Regions from separate parts of the Enterococcus infantis genome, predicted to be linked through region 2. Evidence: predicted binding sites of a transcription regulator. Region 2 holds the regulator's gene; the other holds the start of a gene.

Region 1 (12,455 bases), on a different contig from region 2:
CGCAGTTACATTGATTATTGTCGGTCTTCTGCTCTTCAGAAGAGGCATTAAGAATAATAAAGCAAAGGAAGGAGACGCCAAGAGTGATCATCGAAAAAGAACTTAAAATATCTGCCAAAAATTTCTATGATAAGATCATTGACTCGGTAGTCTTCGATATCCGAAAGACAACTGGCAAAGATGTCACCAGAAACCAGTTAAAGAATTTTGAATATATCAAAGAATTCTCTAAAATCAACCGAGCAAAAATTTTGATTGAAGAAGTCGTTCCCAATCGTGTCTACCAGTTCAGAACGTCAACCACCAGAAATGATTTTACAGTACGGTATGAAATTGAGGAGCTGGCTGAAAATCGTTGTAAGATCCATTACGAAGAAACGATGAAGTCCTTTGGGTTCATGCAACAAATGAATGATGCTGTGATGGGGATTCCCATGGGTTTCTTTAAAAAACGCAATTTCAAAAAGATGATGGAAATGATCGAAAAATCTGCATAATCATCAGACCGGAACGCTTAGTGCCCTCAGGCAGTAGGTGTTGCGGTCGACTTTTGTGTTCAATGATAGAAACAAGGAGGAATAGAAACATTGACTGATGTCAAAGAAATGACCAGCGAGCACGTTGAGGACATGCTATCACTGGTCTCGTATGCTTTTCAGTGGGAATTGTCAGATAACAATCGCAAACGCTTTTCAATGCTGGCGGAAAATTCATGGAATTTCGGTTCCTTTGATGAAAAGGGACGCCTAGCCAGCCAAGTGATGGCGACTCCTTTTAAAATTGATCTCTTTGGTGACCACCATTTGATGGCAGGTATCGGTTTTGTTGCTAGCTACCCTGAATACCGCAGTCAAGGTCGAATTGATCGCATCATGACAGAATTGCTGGCGACTTCCCGGGAAAGAGGCGTTAATCTGTCTTACTTGGCTCCTTTCTCCTACCCATTTTACAGACGCTATGGATATGAGTTGACGTTTGAACGGGCAGTCTATGATGTGCCGGCTTCTCAGTGGCCTGACTCGCCAAAAGTCTCAGGACGGGTTGAACGGCTGTCCTGGACAGAAGCCAAGCCGGTGATTCAGGAGCTTTTTACTGCCGCGAAACGGCACCATCAAGGCGGTGTTGAGCGAGAAGAGTGGTGGTTGTCCTTCAAGTTCCCATTACGCAAAAACTATACCTATGCGGTGTATTATGATGCAAAAGATATCCCTCAAGGTTACTTGGTCTACCTTTTGGAGCCGGGAAAATTGACTATTGCAGAATGGACTTGGCTGACTGGAGAAGCCTTTCGAGGATTGAATCGCTTTGTTGCTTCTCATAATGGTTCAGTGGCCAACATTTTTTATGACGTAGGTTTTGATGGACAGAACCTGCAGTTTCTCACTCAAACACCAATGAGCGGATTTACTGTGCGACCAGAAATGATGGCACGGGTAGTTGACGTTAAGCGTTTTTTAAAATACACTAAAAAGGTTCAAGCGCTTCCCGAAAGTATCGCACTAATGGTGACGGGTGACTCTTATGCTGCTTGGAACAATGGTATTTTTGAGCTGAGAAAAGGCGATTGTGGAGTAGACATTGTGCAGGTAGAAGAGACCGAACTGCCCCTTGTTAAGCTGTCAATTCAACGGTTTACTCAGTTGTTTATGGGATACCTCTCACCAGAGACCCTTTTGTTTCATGGACTAATCGAAACTGATGAAAGTCTTTTAAAAGTTTTAAAAACAATCCTGCCTAATCAAAAACCAATCTTAGAAGATTACTTCTGATTTTGGATAGCTGCTGCTAATAGTAATTAAAAAGGCCGCTATCCACGAGCATAGTGGACAGCGGCATAAAAGTAGTGGTTAGTTTTTGACATCACTGCGGACAAATTTAAAACGGATAGGTTTCGACGGACGTTTCGTCTCACGGGAAAGTTCGCCTTGATCTTTTAAAGCGGATTTTACAACTTGTTCCCGAGTTTTTTTGTATTGATTCATGCGTCGTGCCAAAACCTCTTCTTTTCGTTGTTTCATAATTAAGTCCCCCTCATAATTATCAGATAGTTTTGTAACCTTGTTTCAATAAGTGTAGCACTTGAAAGCGGTTAAATCTAAAAGTACGCTTGTGGAATCAGTAACAAGCTTGTTCTTTAAAAGGTCCCACGAAACTCTGTAAAACAGTGATTCTTTGAATAAAAAATAGGAACGGCAATTTGCCGTTCCTGTAAAGAAGACTGCGAATCAACAGTCAGCTAGCGCGAATATGTTTTAGAACGTTCCCTGCCGGAATCGAACCAGCAACTAATCCTTAGGAGGGATTTGTTATATCCATTTAACTAAGGGAACCTATTATTTTTACGACATTGTTTATTTTAACGTTGTTGACGCAAGGATTCAAGTAGTCAACGACGATTGGAGGAAAGAAAATGGTAAAACGATTAATCAGTGCGACACCAAGTGAAGTCGCACAAATGAATGGGGCAGAATTGAAGCAGTCCATCAAAGCCAGCGAAGGACGCACGATTTGTGTGGAAAATGTTGTTGGTACACTGCCACAAGTCGGTGATCTGACAAACGCAGAAGTGGCAAAAGCTTTTGGAGCGGATTTAATTCTGCTGAATGGTTTTGACTGCTTTCATCCGGTAGTCATGGGGGTACCGGGCTTATCTTTTGAAGCGGTATTGGATCCAACAGCTGAGATTGCCAATCCAATCCCTGTGCTGAAGGAGCTGACTGGACGACCAATCGGGATCAATCTGGAACCAATCCCAGATGATCTTGACTTGATGAGTGAACAAGTAGTGATCTCCAAAGGGCGTACCAGCTCTGCAGAAACGATTCAGCGTGCCGAAGAACTCGGTGTGGATTTTATCTGCTTTACCGGAAATCCTGGTACCGGTGTAACTAATGAAGCCATTGCCGGTGCAGTAAAAATCGCCAAGGAAAACTTTTCTGGGATGATTATCGCGGGTAAGATGCACAGTGCCGGCTCAGATGAACCGGTAGTAACAAAAGAAGCAATCGCGGCTTATGCAGAAGCTGGGGCTGACATCTTACTGTTGCCGGCAGTGGGAACCATTCAGGGCTTTTTGGAACAAGATCTAATCGAAGCCGTGAAGTTTGCCAAAGCACGGGATCTTTTGACAATGACAGCCATCGGAACTAGTCAAGAAAGTGCTCGGCCAGAGACCCTTCGTCAAATCGCCTTGACTTGTAAAACTTGTGGAGTCGATATCCAACATATCGGTGATGCCGGTTACGGCGGTTTAGCACCAGCTGAAAATATCTTTGAAATGTCCATTGCGATTCGCGGAATGCGCCACACATTGTATCGTTGTGCGCAGTCTATTAATCGATGAGGTACATCGCTATTCTAGCCAAGAGGTCCTGTGACAATCATCAGGTCACAATTCTTCGAAGCGAACCCTGCCAAATGAACACATGAGCTGCAAAAAAAAACAAGCAACTTCCTTAAGAAACATTGGAAGGTGCTTGTTTTTTTGCTGTTAAACCTCTCAAATGCTGTCTAATTTTTGTTTTGTCAAGGAAAGTTGGTGTTTGGAGTTTTTCTCTCTATGCTGCTTTGAAATGAGCTATCGCAGCCTTTTTACTTATCTAGCTCACAGTCCTCTTAATAAGATTTTCAGACCGCTGCAAGCAGAGAAGCTGTTAATCGTTGTAACTTGTTTCAGTGGGGGCCCGTTCGGTTTATTGAAATAGAATTTATCGGCCGTTTTCGAGTGTATCAATTTAAAATGTGAATTTTCAATATAGAGTGGTTTTGGTAATGAAATGCTGAAAATTAATCCAGAGCGCTCCATTTTTTAGTCTTATGAAGTGCAACACTGCGGATTTCGTCGTAGTGGATTTTCTCACCGGCAATATAGATACCCAATTCATCATAGCCTTGTATTTTGCCTACTACATCGGGAGGATAGTGACCCTCAGCATCCATTTCTTCTTTTTGCAGTGCGACAGACTGGTCTTTGATACGGGCTTCTGTCAATAGCTGGCCAATCTCTTCGGTGGTCATGGCTGGTTTTGCTGGCCAAGTATAGCGACGTTCCTTTTTTTCAGCGGCTAACTGGCTGGTATGTTCAGATAGGTAAAAGCCGTTCCATTTCAATTTTTTCCGGTCTTGATAAGGGTGAAGTTCATTTGTCATAAGCCATCCAATCCTCCTGCGCCGCCAGCATGACCGCCCACCAAATGACTGCGGGGGATACTGCGGGCGCCTTCTAATTTACTAGTTGCATGTACGATTGCTGTAAAGCCGTACTTTTCTCTAATCTGATCGATGATTTGATCTAAGCGCTGTTCTGCTTCAGCTTTTTCAGGAGATTCGAACAAGCTTAGTTGCCGGCTATTGGTAAACAACAGCTTTGAATACGTGATACCCACATGACGAACGACTTGCCCACGATAATACTTGCGAAACAGCTGTAGGCAATAGCTGGCCAACTGCTTAGTATTATCGGTGGCTGGAATCTTCATCTGATGAGAAAAGCCGCTTTTGCTTTCTCCTTGAGCAGTACCGATGAACAGATGAATGCACTGTGTCAGACAGCCGTGTCGTCGAATTCTAGCGGCAACTTGTTCGGCCATTTCTTTGACAACGATTTCGATCTCCTGTTGTTTTACATAATTTTTAGGTAAGACTTGGCTGTTGCCATAAGACTTTTCTTTTATCAGCGGTCCTTGTTCAGATAAAAGGGTTCGATCGATACCGTTTGCATGGTAATAATACTGCTGTCCCAAAACGCCGAACCGCTGCCGCAGCAGTTCAGGGTCGGTGTGGGCCAATTGGTAGATGCTATCAATTCCCAATTTGTAAAAATTTTGCTGCATTCGCCGGCCAATTCCCCAAAAATCCCGCATGTTTGAAATTTGCCAAACTGTTTCAGGAATATTCTCATACCGCCATTCAGCGACAAAATCCTGGTTGTGTTTGGCTGCGTTGTCCAATGCCAGTTTAGCCAAAAGTGGGTTATCACCAATACCGACGGTTAGAACTAGTCCCAGCTTATTTTTAACTTCTGCTTGAATTTGTTGGGCAAAGAGCCTGCGCTTTTGGCTGCGACTAAGCGTTGAATCTGGAAAGAAAAGTTTCATCGAAGCGGTAACGTCTAAAATTGATTCATCGATGGAATAAATCAATAAGTCTTCATCTGCAACATACTCACGAAAAATATTGTTGAATTTGACATTTTCTTTGATGTATAAATTCATCCGCGGAGGAACTTTCACCAGATCAGGGTGGTCTGGTAGATTGTCTGCTCGAGTGACATTGGTGATTCCCAGCTTTGCTTTTGCCATTGGAGAAGAGGCAAGGATCAAGCCATTGCCGGTATTGTCGGCGGTGCTCATGACCACCAGCATTTTTGTCAGCGGATCCCAGCCGCGGAGTGCACATTCCACGCTGGCATAAAAGGATTTGACATCGATGAACAAGATATCTCGTAGCGGCTCAGTTCGGTAGTTGAAGCCACGATTCATTTGGTGGCACCTTCTTTCTATTTTTACAAAGGTTGAATGAGGGGAGCTCTCGTCTATTATTATACGAACATACGTTTGCTTTTGTAAAGCGAACAAATGTTAAAAAAATAAGTTTTCAGCATCTTTTTGATTTTCATCGGTAACATGAGAAAAATGCCAGAGCCGCTCTAATCGTTTTGCTTTATCGAAAAATGTAAGCGTGTTACACTTTAATTACAGCATAGCAGCTGTATTTAAATTCGGAAATGAGCGAAATCGACTTAGTTTTTTTAGGATTTCGGCATCAACCATAGGAGGGAATCATTTATGACAAAAGCAGGCAAGGAATTATTGGCGGAACTGACTGGAACTGGAGCGAAGGGCCCCTTTGTTTCCATCATGCTCAACACCCATGTGGCCCATCAGGATGTTGAAAAAGATCAGATTAAATTCAAAAATTTTGCCAAGGAAGCCAAAAAGCGCTTTGAAAAGAAATATCCCGACGCAAATTGGAGCACATATCAGGAGAAAATTGATGAATTGCTGGCAGATCAGTCGTTTTGGCGCAGTGGTAAAATCAGCGTGGCCGTATTTTTGACTGAAGAGCAAACCTTGATCCACCGTTTGAATATTCCTATTGATGATCAGTATTATGTAGGTGATACACCTTATCTTTTAGCGGTAATCAAAAATGCCCAATTTAACTACACTTACTACTTGTTGGGGTTGAATCGTGACTCTATCAAATTATATTTTGTTGACAATCAGCAACTGACGACAGTCGAACTGCCAGAGGGCGCGCCAATTGATGTACCTACTGCCTTGGGAGAAGAGCTTACTGGCGGGAATCTGAACTATAGTTCGCAAGGCAGTCAGGCTGGTTCCAAAGAAGGCGTAGCTTATCACGGTGTCAGCGCAAAGGATGAAGAAGTAGCCATTGACTGGAAAAATTACTATCAAGCAGTGGATACCTTCCTGCGGGATAAATTTGACAATCCAGAGAAATACCCGCTGTATCTGTTTGCACTTCCAGAAAATCAAACAATGTTTAAAAAGTATGCCAAAACGTCCTATTTCAGTACCGATGCGAGTATTAGTGCATCTCCGGCAACCTTGAATGAAAAAGAAATTGCTGCTCAGATCAGCGAGATTTCCAAGCAACTGTCTGCAAAAGAAATCGCCGGCTATCAGAAATTGATGGATAAAAAATTCATGGATCAGTTGGTGGATATCGTCCCAGCAGCAAAAGAGGGGCGGATTTCTCATCTGTTCATTGCCACTTCAAATCTAGTGGACGGTTTCGGAGAAGATCCAGATACTGAATACGATCGCCGTCAAGTTCTAAACACGATGGCTGACTATGTGATAGCAAATGGTGGAGAAGTATTTGTCCTGGATCAAAAAGATGCGCCGGATGAAAAGAGTCTTGTTGCTATCTTGCGTTATTAAAATTTAATAATTAGATTGGCGTCCTGCCGCTCTTTCAAGCGGTGCGGACGTCTTTTTTTACCTTTTTCCGAAAAAATTAGGTATTGTTGCGATTGTGTGATACAATACATCTTGTAGTTTTAGTTAAGGGCTTTTATGGTAGTTTGTTTCCATTGTTAAACATCATTCCCATTAACACCCGACACATGAAATTGCAAAACAAATTGTGGGCAAACCCCACACAGGAGGATATTTAACATGCAAACAGGTACTGTAAAATGGTTCAACGCTGATAAAGGTTTTGGTTTCATCACTGCAGAAGACGGCAACGACGTATTCGTTCACTTCTCAGCAATCCAAGGCGACGGCTTCAAAACTTTGGAAGAAGGCCAAGCAGTTTCTTTCGACGTTGAAGACGGCCAACGTGGCCCTCAAGCAACAAACGTTGTTAAAGGCTAATCCATTTAAAGTCAAAATGTCCAGCGGATTCTCCGTTGGGCATTTTTTTATGCTCAAAATTCGGGTTTAACTCTGGTACATAATACTCGAGCAGTTCTTTTAAGATTAGCTTGACGTCGGGGTGTCTCTGGTCTTTACGCAGTTGCAGATTGAAAGGGGCAGACGACTCTCTCTGAGGGGGGTCAGATACTCTGTTTTCCAGGTGGCTTTGAAGTAGAAAGCCATTTTTTTACAGACGGTCCTCTTTTTTGGACGCCAGTTTACTATATTGATCGTATTAGTTAGAAATTGCGGCTTTTGTAAGTTTTCAGTAAAAAGATAGTAAGGACACGCCCGGAATGATATAATGTTCAAAGAGTTGAAAATAAGCTATACCAACCAAAAAGAAAATGGACGCTTTGATTGTTGTTGACTACCCCAATAGGCAACGATTGTCGAAGTGCGTTTGTCCATCTGCGGTTCATCAGGAAAGGAGCAAAATCTGATGCAGGAAAATTTAAAATTAGTAATCATTACAGGAATGAGTGGTGCCGGTAAAACAGTAGCCATCCAAAGTTTTGAAGATATGGGTTTCTTTTGTATCGACAATATGCCACCCTCTCTGATTCCCAAATTTTGGGAGCTGATCAAAGAGTCGGGGAAAATCACCAAGATCGCATTGGTAGTAGATCTGCGTTCCCGTTCATTTTTTGAGGAAATCCAAAATATGCTGATTGATATTGAGAATACCAATTTTATCGATACACAAGTGTTGTTTTTGGATGCTTCAGATGAGGAACTGGTATCTCGCTATAAAGAAACCCGCAGGACGCATCCGATGGCAATGGACGGCCTAGTTACTGAAGGAATTCGCAAAGAACGGGCGATTTTAGGGGACTTGAAAACAAAAGCCACCATGGTGATTGATACAACTATGCTAACCCCAAGGCAACTGCGGGAAAAAATCATTGCCGAGTTTAAGACTTCTGAGACACAAGGCTTTCGTATTGAAATGGTTTCCTTTGGCTTTAAATACGGATTGCCTATTGATGCGGATATCGTGATGGACGTTCGCTTTTTGCCTAATCCCCACTATATCCAAGATTTGCGGCCTTTGACTGGAATGGATCAGCCGGTGTACGACTATGTTATGTCTTTTCCGGAGACAGAGGAATTTTACCAACGCTTTTTAGGTTTGTTGCAGACAATCATGCCCGGCTATGTGAAAGAAGGCAAGAGCAGTTTGACTGTGGCTATCGGCTGTACAGGTGGGCAGCATCGCTCAGTGGCATTGACTGAGCGGGTCGGTCATGCTTTGGCGCAAGACTACAAGGTGAACATCACCCATCGTGACAAAGATAAACGTAAAGAGACGGTGAATCGCTCATGAAAATGAAAACCTATCGGATCAGAAAGCCAAAAGTGGTGGTGATTGGCGGGGGTACCGGCTTGCCGGTCATTTTGAACAGTCTGCGCAGCGAAAGTGTGGAAATTACGGCTGTGGTAACTGTGGCTGATGATGGCGGTTCCAGCGGTGAAATCAGAGAGTCTATCGCAATCGCACCACCGGGAGATCTTCGCAATGTTTTAGTTGCTATGTCCGATATGCCAAAACTGTACTCAGACATTTTCCAGTATCGTTTCAAGAAAGAGGACAAGTTTTTAGCAAATCACGCCTTGGGCAATCTGATTATTGCAGCAATTGCTGAAATGCGAGGCAGTACCTACGATGCTGTACAACTTTTGACGAAGATGATGCATGTTGACGGTCATGTCTATCCCAGCAGCGAAAAACCATTGGTGCTCCATGCAGTGTTCAAAGACGGTACAGAAGCCGTGGGAGAGTCTAAGATTGCTCGAGATCGCAAAACCATTGAGCGGGTATTTGTTCGCAACCAGGACGGCGAGCATGAAGCAAAGGCTGCGCGAAAAGTTGTGACATCAATTATGGAGGCCGATATGATCGTCTTGGGCCCAGGCAGTCTGTTTACGAGCATTTTGCCTAACTTGATGATTTCTGAAATCGGTGAAGCCGTGCGCAAAAGCAGTGCGGAGACAGTCTATATCTGCAACATTATGACGCAAAAAGGCGAGACGGAACACTTTACTGATGCCAACCACGTGGAAGTGTTGCATGAACATCTTCAGGACCAATTTATCGATACGGTTTTGGTAAATACGGAAAAAGTGCCTGAAGGATATATGGATTTTGAGGTTTATGATGAATATCTAGTACAAGTCAAACACGATTTCAAGGGCTTGCGGGCGCAAAATTGTCGCGTTGTTTCAACGGACTTTTTGAAGCTGCGAGACGGTGGTGTTTTCCATGATGGGGACAAAGTAGTCGAGGAGCTGCTGACGATTTTGTATGGTGCGAAAAACCCTTATTAAAACAGTTGCCACAGCTAAGAGGAAGGAGGGAAAGAGATGTCATTTGCTGCCGATGTGAAAAAAGAATTGACGACGTTGGAAGTCCATCGAGAACACGCCAAAGCTGAATTAGCGGCGCTGATTCGAATGAACGGGTCTTTGAGTCTGACCAATCATCAATTTGTCTTGAATGTTCAGACCGAAAATGCAGCGATTGCCCGTTGCATCTATACTTTGTTGAAGGATCATTTTGATGTGCGTAGTGAGCTGTTGGTTCGTCGAAAAATGAAATTGAAAAAGAACAATGTCTATATTGTTCGACTAAAACAAGAGACAGAGCGTGTCTTGACGGAATTGGACATTATGGACGGGATGATGTTTCATAGTCACGTATCTAATGAAATCATGGGCAATGCGCAAAAAATGCGTTCTTATCTCCGAGGGGCATTTATGGCTTCTGGTTCCGTGAACAATCCTGAAACCAGTCGTTATCATCTGGAGATTTACTCCATTTATGAAGAGCACAATCAGGATATTTGCGATATGTTGAATTATTACGATTTGAATGCCCGCACGCTGGAACGACGAAATGGCTATATTGCCTATTTGAAAGGTGCCGAAAAGATTGCTGATTTTTTAACACTAATCGGGGCGACCAATTCCATGTTGAAGTTTGAAGATGTTCGAATCGTGAGGGATATGCGCAATTCGGTAAATCGTCTAGTAAACTGTGAGACGGCCAATATGAACAAAACCATTGATGCGGCTTCCAAACAAATTGACAACATACACTTTATCGAAAATCACGTTGGCTTGCAGGCCCTTCCTGAAAAACTACAGGAAATTGCCGAGCTGCGTTTGGAGCATCCAGAAATCAGTTTGAAAGAACTGGGAGAAATGATTCCCTCCGGTGCTATCTCCAAATCGGGCATCAATCATCGGATTCGAAAAATTAATGAATTTGCCGATCAGCTTAGAAATAATCTGATTTAAGGATACAAAAAAAACAGTGCCATTCCGAATTTATAGTCGAAATGACGCTGGTCTTTTCTATTTCTGAAGGGTCAAACAAGAAAATCTGTCAGGGCCTCAGGAGAGATGCTTTCATCAAAAATATGTTCATCTAAAATAACAGTGGGAACGAATTGGATATTGGCTGCAGCCGCTTCTGCTTTGATTGCCGCTGTAGTTGCGGGATCTGCAGCTTCTTGTAAGCCCAGTTGAGTACGGGCGAATTCGGCTGTTTCCTCCAAAGAAAGATCGCCCCATTCTTTTTGTGTGGCAAAAATCGCGTCAATGGCGGCCAATGCGGCAGCTGGGTCATTCTTTGGAACAAAACGATGCATGACATTGCCGCGCTGCAGACTCTCTTTGTCTTTGTCATAGAGTTTGATGACCCGGTACACGCGACCGTCTGCAACGGCTTGCTTCAGTATTCCCTCAGACAATTGGTGCCATTTGCGGCAATACGGACAGCGTAGATTGATGAATTCCAGCAGCGTGTGGCGAGCATGGGGATCACCAATTTTAATGCCGTGGCGGGGTGTCGTTTGTTGTGGGTCGATACGTGTGATATCCATAAAAGCCAGCCTCTTTTCTTTAGTAATCTTCTATAAGTCAGTGTAATCAAATTTTTGCTTCTTGGAAAGAAAATTGTTTAAGCGAAAAAATACAAATCCAGTTACCTTAAGGCTTTTTCAATGAAAATACCGTCAAAATTTCAAGGTTATGGTATACTGTTTAAGGAATAAAGAGCGGAAAGGGCGTCTGCCTATGTCTTTTAATCTAACGGAATTCTTAGATTTCAATTATTGGAAACAACTGTTTACCACCGATGTATTTTCTGTCGGCTTTTTGATCAATGTCCTGGATATTCTGGTAGTTTGGTACATTATCTATAAGCTGATTCAATTGGTGCGAGGTACAAAGGCAATTCAGCTATTCAAAGGGGTGGCAATCTTTATTGCAATTCGTTTTGGTGCGGAGCTGATCGGGTTGCATACCTTGTCTTGGTTGATGGATCAAGTTATCACCTATGGGGTCATTGCGGCCATTGTTATTTTTCAGCCGGAGATTCGGCGGGGATTGGAACATTTGGGAAGAAGCACGCTGTTTAGAACCACTAAGCAGGAACAACGGGAAGAAGAAAAACTCATTAAAGCTTTGGACAAAGCTGTGCAATATATGTCGAAACGACGAATTGGTGCTTTGATCACTATCGAGCGCAATACCGGCTTGGAAGAGTATATTGAGACGGGGATTCCGCTAGATGCAGATATTTCCGGTGAGCTGTTTATCAATATCTTTATCCCTAATACGCCGCTTCATGATGGGGCTGTAATCGTGCGCCAAGATAAAATCGCAGTAGCCTGCGCATATCTGCCGCTGTCAGAAAGCATGCTGATTCCAAAAGAGTTTGGGACACGGCATCGGGCAGCTGTTGGAGTCAGTGAAGTTAGCGATGCCTTGACTGTCGTGGTTTCAGAAGAGACCGGGGATGTTAGTGTGACTTTGAATAATGAGCTGCGTCCAGGCTTGTCCCAAGAAGAATTTTTGGAGACGCTCCATCGTGAGTTGATGGATGAAGAAAAAACTGATAATAAACGTAGTATCCTCCAGTCCTTCATTGATGGTGTGACAAAAGGAGGTAAAAAATGATCCAACCGAAAATTCGTAGCAATCTTTTATACGGTTTGATTGCATTGGTCTTTGCCTTGATTTTGTTTTTTAATGCTAACGGAAGAGGATTGGGCTCACCGC
Region 2 (12,455 bases):
TACAAGATAAAGTAGTTTTGGTGACTGGTGGTTCAGCGGGATTAGGGGAACAGATCTGCTACGCTGCTGCGAAAAAAGGCGCTATTGTTGTAACCTGTGCCCGCCGCATCAATCTTATCGGTCAGGTCAAGGAAAAATGTGCAGAATTCAGCGGAAAAGCGGCCTATGCTTTTCAGCTGGATGTTGCGGAGCCCACCAGTGTCGACAGTCTATTGGAAAAAGTCGCAGCTGAAGTAGGCCCGATAGATGTTCTGATTAATAACGCCGGCTTCGGTATTTTTGAAAACTTTACCGATTTTGAGCGGGAAAATATTTTTAAGATGTTTGAAGTCAATGTGTTGGGTATGATGGTCTTAACGCAAAAAGTTGTGCTTGATATGGTGGCAGCAGCACGTCCAGGTCATATTATCAACATTGCTTCGATGGCTGGCAAAATGGCTACACCGAAATCGACGGTCTACTCGGCAACAAAATTTGCCGTATTAGGTTTTTCCAATGCGCTGCGCCTGGAGTTGAAGCCGGCCAATATTGCAGTAACAACTGTTAATCCCGGTCCCATCAAAACGGAATTTTTTGATAAAGCAGATCCTTCCGGTAATTATTTGCAGACTTTGGGCAATCACGTGTTGGATCCCGAAAAACTTGCAAGAAGAATCATTGCCAGCGTAGAACATCCTAAACGGGAGATCAATGCGCCAGGGTATATGGAAATCGCGGCACGGTTTTATACTTTGTTTCCTACTATGGGGGATTTCTTGGCGGGTGGACTGTTCAATAAGAAATAAGTGGTGCACCTTTGTAAATGACGTTTTGTGAGAATCCGGTGAATGGTAGTGAACTATGAATGGGAGGGAATACCGATGAAAAAACAATGGCGACTCATCGCAGGTTTTGTTTTGATTTTTGTAATCGTGCTATTTGCGGTGTTTAATAACCAATCTGTTGCGGTCAATTTCCTGCTTGCCCAAGTGGAAGCACCCTTGATTATAGTTATCATTGCGTCTGCATTTGTCGGTGCTTTGATTATGTCTTTGGTATCTACAGGTACTCTTTGGCAGCAAAAAAAGCAGATCAAGACCTTGAAACGAGAGTTGACGACTCAACGAGACACTGTTTCCGAGGCTGAGACTGCTTCTTCCAGCGGAGAAAAAATAGTTGTAGAAAAGGTAACTTTAAATAACGAGAAAGATAAGAAAGCAGAAGGCGACTAAAGCTTTCTAAATGTTTCTACCCAAAAGAACAGCTTTGTGGGATCTTTCCCCAAAGCTGTTCTTTTGCTTAAATTTTACAGCGCGTCAAAGATTTACTTGCGGGATTCTTTTCAGAAGGCAACTGCTTTGCTATAATTATTCAGTTGGGAGTGATCATGTGCGCAATGCAAGATATCAATGGAAAATGCCGGAAGAAACCTCTTTTTCGGCAGAATTTCGGGATTTAATTACACAGCAAGGCTTCTCAGAAACTATAGCCAGAATTTTGTGGCAACGAAACATTCGTACATCGGAAGCCTTGGAACATTTTACAAATCCACAGTTGGCTGATCTCTATGATCCTTTTTTGTTTTACGACATGGAAAAGGTTATCCAGCGGTTGCAGGAGGCTGTTGAAAACGGCGAGCGAATCTTAGTCTATGGCGATTATGATGCAGATGGCATTACCAGTGCAACTGTTATGAAAGAAGCACTGGAACTTTTAGGCGCTGACGTAACTGTTTATCTGCCAAATCGTTTTACAGACGGCTATGGACCTAATAAACAGGTTTATCAAGATATGATTGAAAGCGGCATTCAACTGATTGTCACCGTGGACAATGGAGTTTCCGGTCATGAGGCTATCGACTATGCCAACAGTGTCGGCGTAGATGTCATTGTGACTGACCATCACGAACTACCCACAGAGCTGCCAAATGCGTTTGGAATCATCCATCCCCGTCATCCAAATGGCAATTATCCTTTTGGCGAACTGGCGGGTGTTGGGGTGGCCTTCAAGGTTGCCTGTGCCTTATTGGATGAGGTGCCGTTGGAATTTTTAGATATGGTAGCAATCGGGACAATTGCTGATATGGTTTCGCTGACGGATGAAAACCGTGCGTTAGTAACCATTGGCTTACAAATCATTAAACAAACGGAGCGCATCGGCTTACAGGAACTCTTTAAAGCAGCCCAAAGTAAAATCTCTGAAGTTGATGAAACTATGATTGGCTTTGCAATCAGTCCTCGGCTGAATGCTATTGGACGGTTGGAAGATCCCAATCCTGCGGTTACCTTAATGACCACCTTTGATGATGCAGAGGCTCGCCAATTAGCATTGGAACTGGATCGAATTAATGAAGAACGTAAAGCGCTGGTAACAGCCATTACGGAAGAAGCACAACAATTATTGGATCCGGAAAGTCCGATCAATTTGATAGCTGCTCCTGGTTGGCATGAAGGAGTCTTAGGCATCGTAGCAGGAAGAATCCTACGCAATACCGGCAAACCGACAATTGTTATGACCATTAAAGAAGATGGCATTGCGAAAGGTTCTGGCCGCAGTATTGAAGCGGTAAACCTCTATGAGATGTTAAACGGGATGCGGGAACTATTCACCAGTTTTGGTGGTCACCACGCAGCTGTCGGCTTGAGCCTTGCAAAAGAGAATCTACCGCTGTTGCAGAAACAGATGGTAGCGTATCTGTCTGAAACCCAGAGCAAGCTCGATCAGGGGGAAGAACTGGTCATTGATGAGGTGCTAACTGTCAAGGACGTTACCTTATCCTTTGTAGAAGAACTCAGAAAAATCGCCCCCTTTGGAACCGATAACCCGATTCCCCGCTTTGCTTTAAAAGGAGAAGGGACTTCTGTTCTCAGGCAGATTGGTTCAAATCAGCAACATTTGAAGATGGAAGTGCAGGACGCTTCCTCAACTGAGGCGCTGGATGTGATTGGCTTTGATTTTGGAAATGAAATTGCTGAGTTTCGCAATGATCGTTTCACTATTGTCGGTGAGCTCTCTGTGAATGAATGGAATGGCAATAAGAAACCTCAGATGCAGCTCTTGGACTTTCAAGTGAAGGGCATTCAACTATTTGATTTGCGAGCAAAGAAAAATCGACGTCAATTCAATCCAACAAATGACACGCTTTTGATTGCATTTGAGAAAGCTTCCAATAGTAAAGTTGATCTGCCTGCAAGAGATATTCATTATTATCATGACCAAGAACAATTGCAACAATACTTATCTAGTGGCAGTTTTAGCGAATTGGCTTTTCTTGATTGCCCAGAGGAACCAACTCAGATTAAGGAAATCACGAAACTTACCGGAATCAAGCGGATTATGCTGATTTTGCAAGCAGAAGATGAAGCCTATTTAGATGGGATCGGTACAAGAGAACAGTATGCTAGGTTATTCAAACTAATTGCTGCTCAAAGCAGAATTGATGTCCGTAATAAACTACCACAGATTGCGCAATACCTGCAGATTCCGCAGAAATTATTGATTTTCATGATCCAGGTGTTTTTTGACTTGGAATTTGTTACAATAAGCGATGGTGTTTTAACACCTGCTGTGGTGGCGGATAAAAAACCACTGGATTCTAGCAGTGTGTACCAACGCAGGTTGAAAAAAATAAAAAGTGAAGAGTTTTTGTTGTTGAGCGATTCTGCTGCATTGAAAGCCTGGCTGACAGATTGAGTTGACTTTTATGTGGTTTAGCAAAGAACAGGGCAAACAGACGCTCTGCCAATCGTTCAATGAAAAATTAGGAGGAACCAACATGGATTTAAAAGACTATATTGCCAGCATTCCCGATTACCCTCAAAAAGGAATCGTTTTTCGGGATATTTCGCCTCTGATGGCAGACGGCATGGCCTATCGAGAAGCAACTAAACAAATCGTGGATTATGCAAAAGAAAAAGGCATTGATATGGTGGTTGGACCGGAAGCCCGTGGATTTATCGTAGGTTGTCCAGTCGCATACGAACTCGGCGTTGGTTTTGCACCGGTGCGCAAACCAGGAAAGCTTCCCCGCGAAACGATTTCTGTTTCCTATGATTTGGAATACGGGAGCGACACATTGACGTTGCACGCTGACGCCATTAAACCAGGTCAAAAAGTATTGGTATGTGATGATCTCTTGGCAACCGGTGGTACTGTCAAAGCCACTATCGACTTGGTTGAAAAATTGGGTGGAATCGTTGTAGGTTGCGCATTTTTGATTGAACTAAAAGAGTTACATGGACGTGACAAAATCGCAAATTATGAAATCAAAACGTTGATGGACTACTGAGTTACGAAAAAAACCTGCTGAGGTGCATTCCTCGGCAGGTTTTTTTGTAATCATATAAGAAACTCAATAAAAAAGCCACTATAAAAAGCTACTATAAAAAGCCTCGCAAAAGCTGCTTATGACTGCTTTTGCGGGGCTCTTTCCTGTTGGTCTTTCTATTTTAAAAAGAGAAAATACTTGGGTTAATCTATTAATATTTTCCACTGTGAGGGTAACTGACCGTCCGATTTTGTTGCCGTTCGGCTTGTTTGACCTTTTTATCATCCCAAAGTGTGAACCACAGGAAAAATAAGGGCACAAAAATCAGAGCAGCCAATGGGGCACCATAGTTGACAACCACGAAGCTAATCAACAAGCCTAAACCGACCAATGCAATATTACGAATTCCGTTCATTATCGTCACCTCATTTAATTTATACGAACAAATGTTTGTATTCTTATTATACGAATGTTTGTTCGGTTTGTAAAGCAAAAAAATAGAAATCCTCAAAATTACTTTGAAGATTTCCAACTGTTAGCCAATGTGATTACGGTAAAGACCGACTACTTGGCCTAAAATGGTCACGTCAGGCAGAATAATAGGATCCATAAAATCATTTTCCGGCTGTAAGCGAATATGGTCCTTTTCTCGGAAAAATCGTTTGCAAGTCGCCTCATTTTCATCCGTCATTGCAATGACAATATCGCCATTTTGAGCATCCCGCTGCTGTCTCACGATGACTTGATCACCATCTAAGATACCAATGTTAATCATACTCTCGCCTTTGATGGTCAACATGAACAAACTGCCGACATCATTTGAAAGGTTTGGCGGAATGGGGAAGAAATCAGAAGCTTCTTCTACAGCCAAAATCGGCTCTCCGGCAGTCACCACACCCAACATCGGAATCGCCTCATCTTTAATGCCAATTAAATCTAATCCTAAGCGAGTAAGCTCGATTGCTCGCGGTTTGGTGGGATCTCGTTGTAAGAGGCCTCTTTTCTCCAGGCGGGATAGATGACCATGAACCGTAGAGGTGGAAGACAGATTCACTGCTTCGCCAATTTCTCTAACTGTGGGCGGGTACCCTTTGTTTTCTACCCGTTCATGAATGAAGCGTAGGATCTCCTCTTGACGGGAGTCTGTTCGTTTCGCCATGACTGCACCTACTTTCTTTTCTAAATCCAGTGTACCATAGGAAAAAAGCGAAATCAAACAAATGTTCGTCTTTTAGCAAAACTTGTTCCCTTTTTGTTCCCTGGGAGCTAGGCGAATAAATTTTGCCGGAAAGCATGAAAAAGGGGGCACTGATGATCGAAAAGGCAAACTGAAAATCAAAAACCTTCGATGAATTAGGACTATAAATTTAAGCAGGATTAGTTTATGATAAGGGGGATGGAATGCCATTAAGAACAAGAAAACAGCGGGTTGGCAAATGATTGTCCGGATAAGGGGCAAACATGACATCGCTGGTTGAGTCAAAGGAGGTAGACAAATGCTGTCAGAAGAAAAAATGGCACGAATCAATGAACTGGGTCGCAAGAAGAAAGCTGGAACATTGACTGCTGCTGAAGAAAAAGAACAGATATTGCTACGAAAAGAATACTTGGAGGCCTTTCGCTCCGGCATGCGGCACCATATCGAAGGGATGAAAGTTGTCGATCCCGAAGGCAATGATGTGACACCGGACAAATTGAAACAGATTCAAAAGGAAAAGGGTCTGCACGGTCGGGAATAATCTATTCAATTACAGTCACATTGTTTTGCATGGAAGAACAAATAAAGGTATAATATACCTAAACGAAAATATAGGAGGAATTTCAATTGTTTGATAAAGTCGATCAATTAGGCGTCAACACCTTGCGCACACTAAGTATTGAAGCAATTCAAAAAGCTAATTCTGGACACCCGGGACTCCCGATGGGGGCAGCACCAATGGCATACGCCCTCTGGACCCGTCATCTGAAAGTTAATCCATTGACGTCTAGAGACTGGGCTGACCGTGACCGTTTCGTGTTATCTGCTGGCCACGGTTCTGCACTACTTTACAGCTTATTGCACTGCGCTGGTTATGAAGTCAGCATCGATGATTTGAAAGGATTCCGCCAATGGGGCAGCAAAACCCCTGGTCATCCGGAAGTCGATCATACAGATGGGGTTGAGGCTACGACAGGTCCATTGGGTCAGGGGATTGCAATGGCCGTCGGAATGGCGATGGCTGAAGCGCATTTAGCGGCTAAATTCAATCAACCTGATTTTTCAGTTGTTGATCACTATACTTATGCAATTTGCGGAGACGGCGACTTGATGGAAGGTGTTTCTCAAGAAGCCAGCTCAATGGCTGGTCATATGAAATTGGATAAGTTGATTGTCTTGTATGATTCCAATGATATCTCCTTAGACGGTCCTACTTCAATGGCCTTCACTGAAAATGTCGGTCAACGATTTGAAGCATACGGTTGGCAGCATATCTTGGTAAAAGACGGCAATGATATGGAAGCTATCAACCGAGCAATTGAAGAAGCAAAAGCGGAAAAAGAAAAGCCGACTTTAATCGAAGTGAAGACAGTTATCGGTTTTGGCGCACCAAACGAAGGCACTAACAAAGTTCACGGTGCACCACTGGGGGCAGAAGGTCTGGCCGCAGCGAAAAAAGTTTATGGTTGGGATTACCCAGAATTTACAGTTCCAGAAGAAGCTGCTGCCCGCTTCAAGGAAACAATCATGGATCGTGGCGCTCAAGCACAGGCTGCATGGGAAGGAATGTTTGAACGTTATAGTTTAGAATACCCAGAGCTGGCTGCTGAATTCAAAGCTGCTTTTGCAAACAAGCTGCCTGAAAATTGGGATGCTGAATTGCCAGTTTACGAAGAAGGTTCTAGTCAGGCTAGTCGAGTATCCAGTAAAGAAATGATCCAGGCCATTTCACAAGCAGTACCTGGTTTTTGGGGCGGTTCTGCCGATCTTTCTTCCTCCAACAATACGATGGTTGCTGCTGAAAAGGCCTTTGAGCCGGGGAACTATGATGGCCGAAATATTTGGTTTGGGGTCCGTGAATTTGCGATGGCTGCGGCGATGAACGGTATCCAGTTGCATGGTGGCACAAGAATCTATGGTGGGACTTTCTTCGTGTTCACTGATTACTTGCGACCAGCATTACGGCTGTCTGCTATTCAACATTTACCGGTCACTTATGTTTTGACCCACGACTCGGTTGCTGTGGGTGAAGATGGTCCGACACATGAACCAATTGAACAACTGGCTAGTCTGCGTTGCATGCCAAATGTGCACGTTATTCGTCCAGCAGATGGTAATGAAACACGAGCAGCTTGGAAAATTGCTATGAACTCTCAAAAAACTCCAACTGTTTTAGTTCTGAGTCGGCAAAATCTACCAGTTCTTCCAGGTACAGCAGAACAAGCTGACAAAAATGTTGCCAAAGGTGGGTACGTATTATCCGCCTCTAAGGGGGAAACACCTGAAGGCATCTTGATTGCCACCGGGTCTGAAGTAGGTTTGGCTTATGAAGCTCAAAAAGCTTTGGCTGAAGAGGGCGTCGATGTTTCTGTTGTCTCCATTCCAAGCTTTGACTTATTTGAAGCGCAATCTGAAGAATACAAAGAAGCAGTTCTTCCGAAAACAGTTACTAAGCGTGTAGCTGTTGAGGCTGCGGCTTCCTTTGGTTGGGAGAAGTATACAGGGACCTCTGGAAAAGTGATTGCCATTGATCATTTTGGTGCTTCTGCTCCTGGAGATAAAGTTTTGTCAGAATTCGGATTTACTGTTGAAAACGTCGTTGAAACTTTTAAAAGTCTTTGATTAATCTGAGCCTGCACAGTTCCTTTCTGTGCAGGTTTTTCTTTTTTTTATGTGACTAAAAGAACTGTTGTGTAAATTTTGAAGCTATATCACTTGTCCTTTTCTCACAGCACTCGTATAATGATGACAGTTAATTAGAATGACTTGTGTTATCGAAGTCTCTTTAAAGACTTAATCAGGAGGGAAACATGAATACCTACAAATCCCGCAGCGAACGTAGAATTGCCAAGCAGCGTGCCCAGCAGAAAAATTTACAACGGGCAGCAGTAGTGGTGGGAACCGGATTGGTCACTTTGCCAACTGTTGGTCTCACGAATGGCCAAAGCGTTCAAGCATCAGAATACAATTATCAACAGCCGGATGCAGCGGCTGCATTGATTGCTCAAATTGCGCCTGCCGCAAGCCAAATTGCGGATGCCAATGATTTATATGCATCTGTTATGATTGCCCAGGCATTACTGGAAAGTGGCAATGGTGGCTCGACACTTGCTCAGGCGCCTTATTACAATCTTTTCGGTGTAAAAGGAACATACAACGGCATGGCTGTCTATATGCCAACTCTTGAATACCTGAATGGGCAGTGGGTAACCATTAACGAACCTTTTCGCCAATATGGTTCCTATTGGGAATCAATCCAGGATCATGCCAATGTTCTTCGGAGTACGAGTTTTTCCAGCGGGGTGTATCACTATTCCGGTGCCTTTAAGAGCAATACCAGCAGCTATCTTGATGCAACTGCTTACTTGACTGGTCGCTATGCAACGGACCCTGGGTATGCCAGCAAACTGAACTACTTGATTGCGGCGTATGGACTAACACAGTACGACACTTCCAGCACATCAAATACCTATGTTGCCAATTCCAATACCCAAACTACTCAAGCAACAAGTTATGCAGAAAATACGACAAGTTCCGAAAGTAGTGAGGAAGTGCAGGTGAAATCAAGTACATCCGTTCATAAAGTAGTTTCTGGGGATACTTTATGGGGCATTGCCAATACTTATGGTATAACTGTTGATCAATTGATGACACAAAATGGGCTCAGCAGTGATTTGATTGTCGTTGGTCAGGAATTGATCGTCTAATCGTTATTCCAGACAGTTGAAATGGCTTTCGAGACAGCCTCTCGGAAGCTTTTTTTGGTGGATTCTCAATTTTCGTGTTTTTTCGTGGATTTTGCTTGCTCATTTTTTTGAGAGGAGTAGAGAAGACCGCTCAAAGATACCCTGGTTTGTGTAAACGATTTTATTTTTCTTAAATGCAATGCCATCGTTTTTTTATGAAAAGGTGAGATTTGCTGGATCTGGCTAGAATTTTTGTGAATCTTTTAGTATCATGAAGAAAAAAGAAGAGGAGGCTATCGTGATGGAGCATCTGACTGTCGAAGAGGCGATTCAGCATCTGAAAGAAGATAATGTACGAATCACGCCGCAGCGCTATGCAATCATGGAGTATTTAGCCAATCACAAAAGTCATCCCACTGCTGACGAGATTTATCAGGAGATGGCGGGACGTTTTTCTGGAATGAGCGTTGCCACTGTCTACAATAATCTGCGTCTATTGGTAGACAAGGGCTTAGTAATTGAAATGAAATACGGCGATGCTTCGAGCCGTTTTGATTTTACAAACAAGCCGCATTACCATGCGATTTGTAAAAATTGTGGCCGAATAGAAGATTTCTATTATCCAGGGTTGGAAGATGTGGAGATGGCTGCTGGTCAACTGACGGGTTATGAAATCACCGAACATCGACTGGAAGTCTATGGACTCTGTTCTGACTGTCAAAAATTGGAGGGATTTGTTGATGAAAGTCATTCAAACAACTGACGCACCACAAGCTATTGGGCCTTATGTCCAAGGGAAAATTGCAAATGGCTTTCTGTTTGCTTCCGGCCAGATCCCGCTAGATCCAATTAGTGGTGCAGTCGTAGGTAACGACATCCGTTCTCAAGCTTGTCGTGTCTTCCAGAATATTGAGGGACTGTTGAAGGCAGCCGCCAGCAATAAAAATGCGGTGGTAAAAACTACCTGCTTTTTGAAGAATATGGAAGATTTCGCAGCCTTCAATGAAGTTTATGCGGAGTTCTTTGATGATGAATTGCCTGCACGTTCGGCGGTAGAAGTGGCCCGGCTGCCAAAAGATGTCTTGATTGAAGTTGAGATCATCGCAGCTGTAAATAACTGAACCAGAAAAAGGCAGAGGTGCAGGCTTCTGTCTTTCTTTTTCGAGCACAGGCATCATAAATTCAGGAAGAAGGATAGAGTGAGCTATGGATTTTTTGGAATCATTTATTACCACCGGGCAGGTTGTCATCCCGAGACTGCTTTTGGAGCAATACCAGCAATTAGGATTAACGACTGAAGAGCTGGTTTTTTGGTTAGAGCTTAACAGTTGCCAGCAAACCGGAGACAGCTTCCCTGATCCAGATCTGATTGCACGTCGTATGGGAATTACACAAGCTCAGGTTTTTGATTTGTTGCAGCGGGTAATCGCTAAAGGCTGCCTGCAGATTGTCACGCAGCAAGACGAGAGTGGGCGGCAAACCGACCACTATGATTTTCTGCCAATGTACAAAAGGCTGGCAGTGTTGCTGGAAGATGCGCAAAAGAAAGAAGCTGATAACGAGAAAGATGATCAGATTAGTCGTTTGTATCAGCTGTTTGAACAGGAGTTTGGCCGTCCGTTGTCTCCTTTGGAATTTGAAAAGATAGCTGGCTGGCTTGATGAGGACCATTACGACCCTGAACTGATTCGACTGGCGTTGAAAGAAGCAGTAACCCATCAGGCTCGCAGTCTCAATTATATTGACAGAATTCTTTTGAGTTGGGAAGGGAAAAATCTTACCACCAAAGAAGAAGTCATGTCTGAGCAGTCTCGGCGCAAATTAGCTTTGTTGCAAAAAGAAGCCGAAAGTCCTCGAAGGATTCAGAGTCAAGAGACAAAAAAATTGCCTCCGATCACACTTCATAACCCATTCAAGGAGGAATAGCCGTCATGTTGAATAAACAGCAAACCCAAGAAGCCATTGCGATTATGGGCGAAATGTTTCCAGATGCCCACGGTGAATTGATTCACGAAAATTCGTTTCAATTATTGATTGCAGTCATCCTATCCGCACAGGCGACAGATGTTTCGGTTAACAAAGCCACACCGGCACTGTTTGCTGCTTATCCGGATCCGACGGCCTTAGCACAAGCACCGTTGGATGATATTATCGCTAAAATCAAGACAATTGGGCTTTACCGAAACAAAGCAAAGAATATCAAAGCTTGTGCGGAAAAACTATTGCGGGAGTTTGGTGGCAAAGTCCCACACACTCGTGAGGAATTGATGTCACTTCCTGGAGTAGGGCGTAAAACTGCAAATGTCGTTTTAGGCGACGCATTCAAAATCCCCGCAATCGCCGTGGATACTCATGTGGAGCGGGTATCCAAACGCTTACGAATCTGTAAACAAAAGGCAAGTGTTCTGGAAGTTGAAGAAATACTGATGAAAAAGTTACCTCAAGATAGCTGGGTGACCGCCCACCATCGCATGATTTTCTTTGGGCGCTACCATTGTTTGGCTCGCTCGCCGAAATGTGAAGGCTGTCCGCTCTTGTTTATGTGTAAGGATGGTCAAATACGTTTAGGGATTAAGGCTACTTAAAGGTTGAAAATGAAGAGTAGAAAAAGTGCTGTGAAAAATGTAGAAGGTTAGCCAGTGTTTGAAATTTTTGACAAAGAAAAGAGCCAAGTCACTTCCAATGATTTTTAATGGAAGTGACTTGGCTCTGCTTGTCTCTCGCGTTTAGTATTCGCTTTGGAGGAGATTGTTACTGGCCAGCGCCATTTGTAGCTGGTTTCTCACTGCTGGTGGTAGTTTCTGAAGAAGCCGTACTTTCAGAACTTGTTACCGGTGGCTCAGAACTTTCTACAGGTTGTGTAGACTGCACTTCAGAACTCGTTTCTGAAGAAGCTGGTTTATCAGAAGAGGCCACTGTAGATGAAGTTTCTGCTGTGGATGATTCGCTGATTGACGATTCGGAGGTGACCGAAGCTGTTGTGGATTGTGTAGTCGAAGAAGGTGCGACAGAGCTCACTGGCGGCACGTAGTTATCTTTGAAATACAATTCACCACCAGAGCGCACGAGGTCATCGGGCATCTCCCAATCCTTGACTGTGCTGTTACGAGTAACGTAGGCCATTAATTCACGATAGACCGCAGAAGCAATCATGTTGGATTGATCCGTAACCGGTGTTAAATGGTCGTTGTATCCTGTCCAAACTGCCATAGAGTAGTCTGGTGTGTAGCCGGCAAATAAAATATCCGGATAAACGCCGCTTGTAGTGCCTAAGCGTTCCAAGTCTTCATCGGTATAATTAGAGGTCCCGGTTTTTCCGGCTTGA

The links. The regulator LexA, encoded in region 2, represses DNA repair genes until DNA is damaged. The targets are predictions, from matches to a motif close to CNAACANNTGTTNG.
Region 1: a site for LexA is predicted at 5,545-5,558, ahead of ACOMA8_RS10150 (Y-family DNA polymerase). Genes of this name have one in related genera too.

What each region holds. Positions count from the first base shown of each region.
Region 1 covers NZ_JBMHFB010000007.1:192,244-204,698, forward strand. Annotated here, with positions in the region: gene ACOMA8_RS10115 (DUF3188 domain-containing protein) at 1-106, shown strand, start outside; gene ACOMA8_RS10120 (DUF3284 domain-containing protein) at 84-497, shown strand; gene ACOMA8_RS10125 (GNAT family N-acetyltransferase) at 588-1,769, shown strand; gene ACOMA8_RS10130 (hypothetical protein) at 1,848-2,018, opposite strand; tRNA gene ACOMA8_RS10135 (tRNA-Arg) at 2,259-2,330, opposite strand; gene ACOMA8_RS10140 (DUF7916 family protein) at 2,411-3,343, shown strand; gene ACOMA8_RS10145 (hypothetical protein) at 3,787-4,149, opposite strand; gene ACOMA8_RS10150 (Y-family DNA polymerase) at 4,146-5,480, opposite strand; gene ACOMA8_RS10155 (baeRF6 domain-containing protein) at 5,787-6,908, shown strand; gene ACOMA8_RS10160 (cold-shock protein) at 7,146-7,346, shown strand; gene rapZ (RNase adapter RapZ) at 7,831-8,715, shown strand; gene ACOMA8_RS10170 (gluconeogenesis factor YvcK family protein) at 8,712-9,716, shown strand; gene whiA (DNA-binding protein WhiA) at 9,753-10,688, shown strand; gene ACOMA8_RS10180 (thioredoxin domain-containing protein) at 10,760-11,275, opposite strand; gene cdaA (diadenylate cyclase CdaA) at 11,469-12,353, shown strand; gene ACOMA8_RS10190 (CdaR family protein) at 12,350-12,455, shown strand, end outside.
Region 2 covers NZ_JBMHFB010000008.1:71,124-83,578, reverse strand. Annotated here, with positions in the region: gene ACOMA8_RS10660 (SDR family NAD(P)-dependent oxidoreductase) at 1-785, shown strand, start outside; gene ACOMA8_RS10655 (LapA family protein) at 861-1,211, shown strand; gene recJ (single-stranded-DNA-specific exonuclease RecJ) at 1,369-3,672, shown strand; gene ACOMA8_RS10645 (adenine phosphoribosyltransferase) at 3,755-4,267, shown strand; gene ACOMA8_RS10640 (hypothetical protein) at 4,458-4,661, opposite strand; gene lexA (transcriptional repressor LexA) at 4,782-5,405, opposite strand; gene ACOMA8_RS10630 (DUF896 family protein) at 5,743-5,985, shown strand; gene tkt (transketolase) at 6,072-8,066, shown strand; gene ACOMA8_RS10620 (glucosaminidase domain-containing protein) at 8,255-9,151, shown strand; gene ACOMA8_RS10615 (Fur family transcriptional regulator) at 9,432-9,893, shown strand; gene ACOMA8_RS10610 (RidA family protein) at 9,871-10,251, shown strand; gene ACOMA8_RS10605 (DnaD domain protein) at 10,337-11,056, shown strand; gene nth (endonuclease III) at 11,062-11,715, shown strand; gene ACOMA8_RS10595 (transglycosylase domain-containing protein) at 11,882-12,455, opposite strand, start outside.